DNA from 4 places in the Pseudomonas sp. GW822-FHT02D10 genome. Region 4 is predicted to be linked to each of the others. Evidence: predicted binding sites of a transcription regulator. Region 4 holds the regulator's gene; each other region holds the start of a gene.

Region 1 (2,201 bases), on a different contig from region 4:
TGAGCGGCAGCGCCCAACTGATTGATCGCGGCCGCCACACTGTTGGTCCGGCTCGATTGTTCGTCGGAATTGACCATCGACGAGTTCGATGCGCTGACGACCCGCAGAGCCACTTCGTTGACATGTTCGGTCGCCGACGACACTTCGCGGATCGAACCATGGATACGCTCGACGAAGCGGTTGAACGCACTCCCCAGGATGCCGAATTCGTCCTGGCTCTGGATGGTCAGACGGCGGGTCAGATCGCCTTCACCGTCGGCAATGTCTTGCATGGCGCGGGTCATGACGTGCAGCGGCTGGATCAGGATACGGATCAACATGCCCAGCAGGGCAATGATGATCGCCACGGCAATGATCGTGGCAATGATGGCCGAGGTGCGGAAACTGCTGAGCATCGCGAAGGCTTTGTCTTTGTCCACCGACAGACCGACGTACCAGTTGACCGATGGCAGGCCTTTGATCGGCGTGAAGGTGACGATGCGGGTTTTGCCATCGACCTCGACTTCACTGATGCCGCTGCTGATGCGCGGGGTGTTCTTCGGGTAAGCCTCGCTGAGGGACTTCATCACCATGGCTTTGTCCGGATGGACCAGGATCTTGCCGTCGGCACTGACCAGGAAGGCATAACCCATGCCGCTGAAGTCGCGTGCGGTCAGGGTCTCGATCAGGGTTTGCAGGCTCAGGTCGCCGCCTACCACACCAATGCTTTGCCCGGCTTTTTTCGAGGCGGTGGCGATGGAGATGATGGTCTGGCCGGTTGCCGCGTCTATATAGGGTTCGGTCAGGGTAGCGGTGCTGCTGTTTTCAGCGCCCTTGTACCAGGGGCGAACCCTGGGGTCGTAGCCATCCGGCATCTTGGAGTCCGGGCGGTTGATGAAGGTACCGCTGGCATCGCCCAGGTACCTGGCCATGAAGGTCGACGCCAGGGCATTCTGCTCAAGCAGATTGGCAACGTTGGTGTGTTCGGGGTTGAGGGCGATGTTCTGGGCCAGGTTTTCCACCAGAAGAATCCGCCCGGTGAGCCAGGACTGGATATTGGAGGATGTGACATCGCCCATCTCATGCAGGTAATTGTCCAGGTCCTGGCGAATCGCGTTGCGCTGTAAAGAGTCGTTGTACAGCGTGAACGAAGCGAAGGCGGCAATGACGATGAGGGCGGCGGCAAGCAGGATTTTATGGCTGAAGCGCAGGTTTTTGTTCATGGCTTGTGGGGTCCGCGAAGGTCATATTTGTTGGGGCGTGTTGCGTTGAAAAGCGCGCGCAAAATGGGCGCTGTCGCACGTAAGCTGATATTTCCGTCTGTCCTTAGGGAATTATCGGACCTGATTTTCAGTCTGGTCTCTCGCTTATATCTATCGGCTGCGCAGGACTAAAGCTTAGGGGCTTGAAATCGGCGACGCGACAGGCGGCCAAAAAGCGAAAGATCTTGCTTCTAGGTTTTGGGCTTGGCGTGAGCCGCCAGTCGCTCCAGCGCCGCCCGCAATTTCGGATCGCTGATGCCATCGGCGGTGGCTTGAATGGTCGCCGCCGCATCGGTCGACAAATCCATGGTGTGGCCGACGGCCCCTTGCTGCACGGTCGGCGGTTGAACCTTGAACAGAATTCGCGTCAGGCTGGCGAACTCGTCGAACAGCTGTAACTGCCGTTGCAGACGCTTTTGCTGATAACGCAGACGGGTTGCCCAATGACCGTCGGTGACGATCAGCAACAAACTGCCTTCGCGCCACGACGCCACATGGCAATGTTCACGAGCGGCCGGCTGCAACTGGCTTTCCAGCAGTCGCTGTAAATGACCCAGGCGTTGTGCGTGGCCGAAAATGGCTTTTAACGGTTTGGCTTCGCGAAGCAGAACGGCGGGTGCTCTGGCCGTAAGAGGGCGAAATGCCATGAGAGGGCACCTGAAGTAACAGAGCCGCCATGGTAGCAGAAAGCACTTGATGCGCCTGACCCATTGCTTTGTGAGCGCTTTACTCATTAAATCAATGAGTAACTTATGCCGTGAATGGCTTGAAGTTCAGCAAAAAGCCCTTATTTTAAGTGAGCCCCGTAACAACGCTGTGCATGCATCGTGGAACAACGCCACTTTCCTCACCATCGTTTCCGGGTAGAATGCTCGTTCGCATGCGGCCATGAGGGCTGCACGGGCGACTCACGGGGCCGCCCTCCATCCCTTTGTGTGGAAGATCCTGCCGATATGTTTG
Region 2 (2,201 bases), on a different contig from region 4:
CTTCCTGGGTGGCGTCAGCGGTACGTTGCACGTGGCTGGCGACTTCCTGGGTGGTGGCGGCCATCTGGTTGACGGCGGTAGCGACTTGCTCGGTTTCGACGCGCTGACGTTCCAGGCCTGTCGAGCTTTTGTGCGCCAGGGTGTCGGATTGTCGAGCCTGTTCGGTCAGGTGCTCGGCGGTGTCTTGCAGGCGAGTCAGGCAGGTTTTCAGACGGGCTTCCTGGCTGAGGATCGACATTTCCAGGCGCGCTTGAGCGCCGCGGCTGTCGGTGTACATCTGCGCAATCAGCGGGTCGGAGGTGGTCTGTTCGGCCAGGCGCAGCAAACGCTTGAGACCGCGCTGTTGCCAGCTCAAGCCCAGCAGGCCGAGCGGCACCGAAAGCCCGGCAGCGAGGGCAAAGCCCCATTGCGAGTTGAGGGACGCGCCGATCATGAAGCTCAGCTGGCTGATCAGAATGAACGGCAACCAGTCCTGTAGCACCGGCAGCCATTTGTCTGTTTGAGGAATGGCCGACTTGCCCTGATTGATGCGTTGGTAGAGCGCTTCGGCGCGGCGGATCTGTTCGGCGGTGGGCTTGACCCGCACCGACTCGTAACCGACCACCTGCTTGCCGTCGAATACCGGTGTGACATAGGCGTTAACCCAGTAGTGGTCACCGGTCTTGCAGCGATTCTTGACAATGCCCATCCATGGCAAGCCTTGTTTCAGTGTGTCCCACATGTGCGCGAAGACTGCAGCCGGGACGTCGGGGTGACGAACCAGGTTGTGCGGTGCACGGATCAGCTCTTCACGAGAAAACCCGCTGATTTCGACGAACGCGTCGTTGCAGTAGGTGATCAGGCCTTTGGCATCGGTAGTCGAGATCAACCGTTGCTGAGCAGGGAAGGTTCGTTCGCGTTGTGTAATGGGCTGGTTATTACGCATGGCTTTTTCAATCCGCAAGGCTTTGACAGGTTGTCGGCGGCATAAGGAATAAATTGAAATAATTTTTCAATATTTAGCAGTGACGCACATTGTTTGCTCAAACAAAAACACCGCCATTCAGGCGGTGTCTTTGTCAGCAGGTCATTACGACGCGATCAACTGCCGCAACACGTAATGCAGAATCCCTCCCGCCTTGAAGTATTCCACTTCGTTCAGCGTGTCGATCCGGCACAGCACGTCCACCTTCTCACTGCTGCCGTCCTCACGGGTGATCACCAGCGTCAGGTTCATTCGCGGTGTCAACTCGACGCCTGTCAGTCCCTGAATGCTGAGGGTCTCCTTGCCAGTCAGGTTCAGGCTCTTGCGGTTCTGGTCGAGCTTGAATTGCAGCGGCAACACGCCCATGCCCACCAGGTTGGAACGATGAATCCGTTCGAAGCTCTCGGCGATCACCGCTTTGACGCCCAGCAGGTTGGTGCCCTTGGCCGCCCAGTCACGGCTTGAACCGGTGCCGTATTCCTGACCGGCGATCACCACCAGCGGTGTGCCCGCCGCTTGATAGCGCATGGCGGCATCGTAGATCGGCAGTTTTTCACCCGTTGGAATATAGAGCGTATTGCCGCCTTCTTCGCCGCCGAGCATTTCGTTGCGAATGCGGATGTTGGCGAAGGTGCCGCGCATCATCACTTGATGGTTACCGCGACGTGAACCGTAAGAGTTGAAGTCTCGCGGTTCCACCCCTTGTTCACGCAGGTAGCGCCCGGCCGGGCTGTCGGCCTTGATGTTGCCGGCGGGAGAGATGTGGTCGGTGGTCACCGAATCGCCCAGCAGGGCCAGCACGCGTGCACCGCTGATGTCCTGAATCACCGGCAGGGGGCCGGAAATGTCATCGAAGAACGGCGGATGCTGGATGTAGGTGGAGTCCTTCTGCCAGACGTACGTCGCCGCTTTCGGGACTTCGATGGCTTGCCACTGCGCGTCACCGGCGAACACTTCGGCGTATTCCTTGTGGAACATCGCGGTGTCGACCTGCGCCACGGCGTCGGCGATTTCCTTGCTGCTTGGCCAGATGTCTCGCAGGTACACCGGTTTGCCATCCTTGCCATCACCCAGCGACTCGCTGCTGATGTCCATGCGCACGCTGCCGGCCAGGGCATAAGCGACGACCAGCGGCGGGGAGGCCAGCCAGTTGGTTTTCACCAGTGGATGCACGCGACCTTCGAAGTTGCGGTTGCCGGACAGCACCGAGGCGACGGCCAGGTCGGAGCTCTGAATG
Region 3 (2,201 bases), on a different contig from region 4:
CGCGATCAAGGTCGACCAGGTAGCTCTGAAAGCGCTGGCTGCGTTCATGGAACGTGATGATCAGCGGATCATGGCTCTCTTGCAGCATTCGCAGGTTGCCGGCGATTTCCAGCGGGGTGCTGAGCACCTTGGGTGGCTGCGGAGCATCTTCCGCGCTTAAGGCGTTGAACACGGTTTATCAATCTCCAGACAGAATACGGTCACACGCAAGAGCCAGCATTCTGCCAGCATGTTTCGCGCCTTGATAGAGCGCGCTGATATATGGGTTCAAGCCTGACTGAGCGCGCGGGGCTTCGCAAGCATGGAGGTTGATCCACGGGCGTCATAAAGCGCTGGAGGCTCGCCACCGTTGAGGATTTTCAGCTGATTGGCGGTGGTGGCTTGTTGCACCTGGATCGAGCGGCCATTGAGTTCGTTGGCGGCTTGGCAATCTGCAAGGAGTTGGGTCAGAGCGTCGCTTTGGGTCAGCAACTGATCGCCAATGCTTGAGTGAGCGGCGAACTGCTCCAGACCTGCGCGGCTGGCAGGCAGGTTCAGGCTCGCGAGAATTTCGCTGCGTTTGCGGCCATGCTGTTCCAGCAGAATGATCAGTGCCTGTTTCTGCGCCAGAATGTCTTCGAGCAACGGCATGTCACGGCCGTGCAAGGCGAGGGATTCGGTCTTCAGCAGCTCCAGCAACTGTTGAGCTGGAGCAAAGTCATCGGTGATCAGTTGCAGTAAATTAGTGTCGTGCATGGCTGGCCTTGGGTTTTAAGCGTCCAAAAGCCTGGCGCAGGCCTTTGGCTAGCGCTGGGCTTCGAAGTTGAGCAGTTTGCTGGCTACACGGTTGCTGTCGACTTTATAGCTGCCATCGGCAATCGCTGCTTTCAACTTGGCCACGCGGGCATTGTCGACGGCAGGCTGATCGCGCAGCTTTTCAGTGATCTTCTGCAACTGTTGAGCCTCATTGCTGAGGTGTACCGATTCCCCGCTTTGGGTGGCACTGACCTGTTCGGTCGAGGTACTCAGCGGCGCGGATTTGCCGGCATCACCGGTTTCTTTGTTGGCGCTGGTACGCGTGCTGCTTGCGAGCGTGGGGGAGCTGTTTATACGGCTGAAATCGATGACCATGATAAAAAACCTCTGGGAATTTGGACGCTTGCCATGTTTTCGGCCATACCCGGAAAAACTTTAGGCTCAATATTGATGAGCTCGGGCGCGTCAGCATTTGCCCTGCGTGAGGCACAGTTTAGGGAACAGGACGGTTGTGCGCCAGTTATCTACATGGAGACTTCCACCTGGCCCGGGGCCATGATTTGCGCCTTGATGACCCGTTGGGAGTTGAGGTTTTTGACCCGGATCTGCTCGTTCAGACCACCATTGGACAGGGCTTCGCCAGGCATCCGCACGCTGAGCGTGCCGCTGCGGGCGGTGATGACCACCTGATCGCCCTTGCGCACGACTTCTGCCTGCTCCAGATGAACGAGGGTAATGACTTGATCGGTGACCATTGGTCGGGCAAGTTTTTGTCCGATGGCTTCATTGACGTTTGTCAGATATCCCTGATTGATCAGGCTGATATCGCGCTCACGCAGCATCACGTCTGAAGGCTCGATGATCCCGGCCCGATTGAGGGGGCGAGTGGTGGTGACGACATCGCGAAACAGGCGGACTTGAGCGGGTACGAAGACCGTCCAGGGGGAGATACCGTCACAACGGACCTTCACGGTAACCCGGCCTATAGGCCTGGCCGGACTCTCCAGTGTCGCTGTCAATTCCTTGTCGCACGCCGGCATGTGCATGCGCGGGTCGAGTTTGTTGACCTCGATTTCGTAGCGCCCTTCGGTTTGACTGGTGGCCAGATAGTCTTCTACGGTGAATTCAAGAAAGCCCTGAGTGACGCCGATAAGTAGATCAGGCAAGGTAACCGGGTCAGCAAAGGCAGGGCTGCCAGCGTTCAACAGGCATACGGCTGACATAGCACCCAGGAATTTTCGGCACATTGATGTCAGGCGTCGGGAAAATGTCGTTTTTGCGTTCATGACAGTTAAAAAGCAAGCGCCGTGCCGTTTAGTGATGAATGTGCGTCGCAACACACTTAGCGTTGGTGTAGGAGTCTGGGCATGGCTGGTGTAATGGATTCGGTAAACCAGCGCACGCAACTGGTAGGGCAGAATCGCCTGGAGCTGTTGTTGTTCCGTCTTGACGGCCAGCAGCTTTAC
Region 4 (2,201 bases):
GTAAAGAACGAACATGGGCAGCATGCATCCCGTACAGGTGATCGCGGTGACCGGCGGCAAGGGTGGCGTCGGGAAGACTAATGTGTCAGTAAACTTGTCCCTGGCTCTTGCTGAGCTCGGCCGGCGCGTCATGCTGCTGGACGCCGATCTGGGGCTGGCGAACGTCGACGTCCTGCTGGGGCTCACGCCCAAGCGTACGCTGGCCGACGTCATCGAAGGGCGCTGTGAGCTGCGCGATGTATTACTTCAGGGGCCGGGCGGAATTCGTATTGTTCCAGCAGCGTCCGGTACCCAGAGCATGGTTCACCTCAGCCCAGCCCAGCATGCTGGCCTGATTCAGGCGTTCAGCGACATTGGCGATAATCTCGACGTATTGGTGATCGACACGGCGGCGGGTATTGGTGAATCGGTCGTCAGTTTTGTTCGCGCCGCCCAGGAAGTGTTGCTGGTGGTGTGCGACGAGCCGACGTCGATCACTGACGCCTATGCGCTGATCAAACTGCTCAACCGCGATTACGGCATGAACCGCTTCCGGGTGCTGGCCAACATGGCGCAAAGCCCTCAGGAAGGGCGAAACCTGTTCGCCAAGTTGACCAAGGTCACGGATCGCTTCCTCGACGTCGCCTTACAATACGTCGGTGCGGTGCCTTACGACGAATGCGTGCGCAAGGCCGTGCAGAAGCAACGCGCCGTGTATGAAGCCTTTCCTCGTTCCAAATGTGCGCTGGCGTTCAAGGCCATCGCGCAGAAGGTCGATACCTGGCCACTGCCTGCCAACCCGCGTGGGCATCTGGAGTTTTTCGTCGAGCGTCTGGTGCAGCAAACTGCGGGTCCGGTTCTATGACAGCCAGCGGTTACAACCTGTACAAGAAGTCGGCGCGTGACGCGCAGTACGAACTGATCGAGCGTTACGCGCCACTGGTAAAACGTATTGCCTATCACCTGTTGGCGCGCTTGCCGGCCAGTGTTCAAGTCGAAGACCTGATCCAGGCCGGCATGATCGGTTTGCTCGAAGTGTCGACCAAATACGACGCGAGCAAAGGCGCGAGTTTTGAGACGTATGCGGGGATCCGCATCCGTGGTGCGATGCTCGATGAAGTCCGCAAGGGTGACTGGGCGCCACGCTCGGTCCACCGCAATACCCGGATGGTGAGTGATGCGATTCGCTCAATTGAAGCTAAAACCGGGCGCGACGCTAAAGATCACGAGGTTGCGGCCGAACTCCAATTGAGTCTCGACGATTATTACGGGATTTTGAACGACACCTTGGGCAGTCGCCTGTTCAGCTTCGACGATCTGTTGCAGGACGGCGAGCATGAAGGGCTGCACGAGGATGGCGCGAGTGCTCATCTCGAACCGTCGCGCGACCTGGAAGATGAACGTTTCCAGGCTGCACTGGCGGACGCGATTGCCAATTTGCCGGAGCGTGAGCGACTGGTGTTGGCGCTGTACTACGACGAAGAGCTGAACCTCAAGGAAATCGGTGAGGTCCTGGGGGTCAGTGAATCGCGGGTCAGCCAGTTACACAGCCAGTGCGCGGCCCGTTTGCGGGGGCGTTTGGGGGAGTGGCGAGCGCGCTGACAGCAGTGTGGGGACACTGCGAACGAAACAGGTATGGCGTAGCTGTGCCGGTCTTCATCCGTTGTGCTCCAGACAGTCGTTGAGTGCTCTACCTGATTGATTGAATGGCGTGTTCAGGTGCTGAACGCGTTTAAGACTGCTTGGAGGTCGAATTGGACAAGAACATGAAAATCCTCATCGTTGATGACTTCTCAACGATGCGGCGGATCATAAAAAACCTGTTGCGTGACCTTGGGTTCACCAACACGGTCGAGGCGGACGACGGTATTACCGCCATTCCCGTCCTCAACAGCGGGAGCATCGACTTTCTGGTAACGGACTGGAACATGCCGGGCATGACCGGTATCGATCTGCTGCGCCATGTGCGCGCCGATGAAAAGCTCAAGCATCTTCCGGTGCTGATGGTCACTGCCGAAGCCAAACGCGAGCAGATCATCGAAGCCGCTCAAGCCGGTGTAAACGGCTATGTGGTCAAACCCTTCACGGCCCAGGCGTTGAAAGAAAAAATCGAAAAAATATTCGAACGCATCGGTTGATGTGCGGAGCCACTGCGCCACGGGGGGAGCTATGGAGCAAAGAGAATCTTCACAGGGCGATTTCGAGTCGACCCTGAAAAAACA

Evidence for each region. Region 4 encodes FliA, which starts transcription of late flagellar genes. Its sites were predicted from a motif close to CTAAAGTTTNNNNNNNNNNNGCCGNTAA; they were not measured.
Region 1: the regulator FliA is predicted to act here: its motif matches at 1,353-1,380, upstream of AC1RPZ_RS05950 (methyl-accepting chemotaxis protein).
Region 2: the regulator FliA is predicted to act here: its motif matches at 956-983, upstream of AC1RPZ_RS18015 (methyl-accepting chemotaxis protein).
Region 3: the regulator FliA is predicted to act here: its motif matches at 1,147-1,174, upstream of flgM (flagellar biosynthesis anti-sigma factor FlgM).

The regions. Positions count from the first base shown of each region.
Region 1 is NZ_JBXAOB010000003.1:35,757-37,957, reverse strand. Features, by position in the region: gene AC1RPZ_RS05950 (methyl-accepting chemotaxis protein) at 1-1,202, opposite strand, end outside; gene AC1RPZ_RS05945 (DUF721 domain-containing protein) at 1,433-1,888, opposite strand; gene secA (preprotein translocase subunit SecA) at 2,195-2,201, shown strand, end outside.
Region 2 is NZ_JBXAOB010000010.1:207,311-209,511, forward strand. Features, by position in the region: gene AC1RPZ_RS18015 (methyl-accepting chemotaxis protein) at 1-925, opposite strand, end outside; gene acnA (aconitate hydratase AcnA) at 1,070-2,201, opposite strand, start outside.
Region 3 is NZ_JBXAOB010000015.1:73,426-75,626, reverse strand. Features, by position in the region: gene AC1RPZ_RS21565 (flagellar brake protein) at 1-172, opposite strand, end outside; gene AC1RPZ_RS21560 (flagella synthesis protein FlgN) at 268-735, opposite strand; gene flgM (flagellar biosynthesis anti-sigma factor FlgM) at 784-1,110, opposite strand; gene flgA (flagellar basal body P-ring formation chaperone FlgA) at 1,260-2,021, opposite strand; gene AC1RPZ_RS21545 (chemotaxis protein CheV) at 2,103-2,201, shown strand, end outside.
Region 4 is NZ_JBXAOB010000020.1:4,623-6,823, forward strand. Features, by position in the region: gene fleN (flagellar synthesis regulator FleN) at 14-844, shown strand; gene fliA (RNA polymerase sigma factor FliA) at 841-1,581, shown strand; gene AC1RPZ_RS24205 (chemotaxis response regulator CheY) at 1,746-2,117, shown strand; gene AC1RPZ_RS24210 (protein phosphatase CheZ) at 2,149-2,201, shown strand, end outside.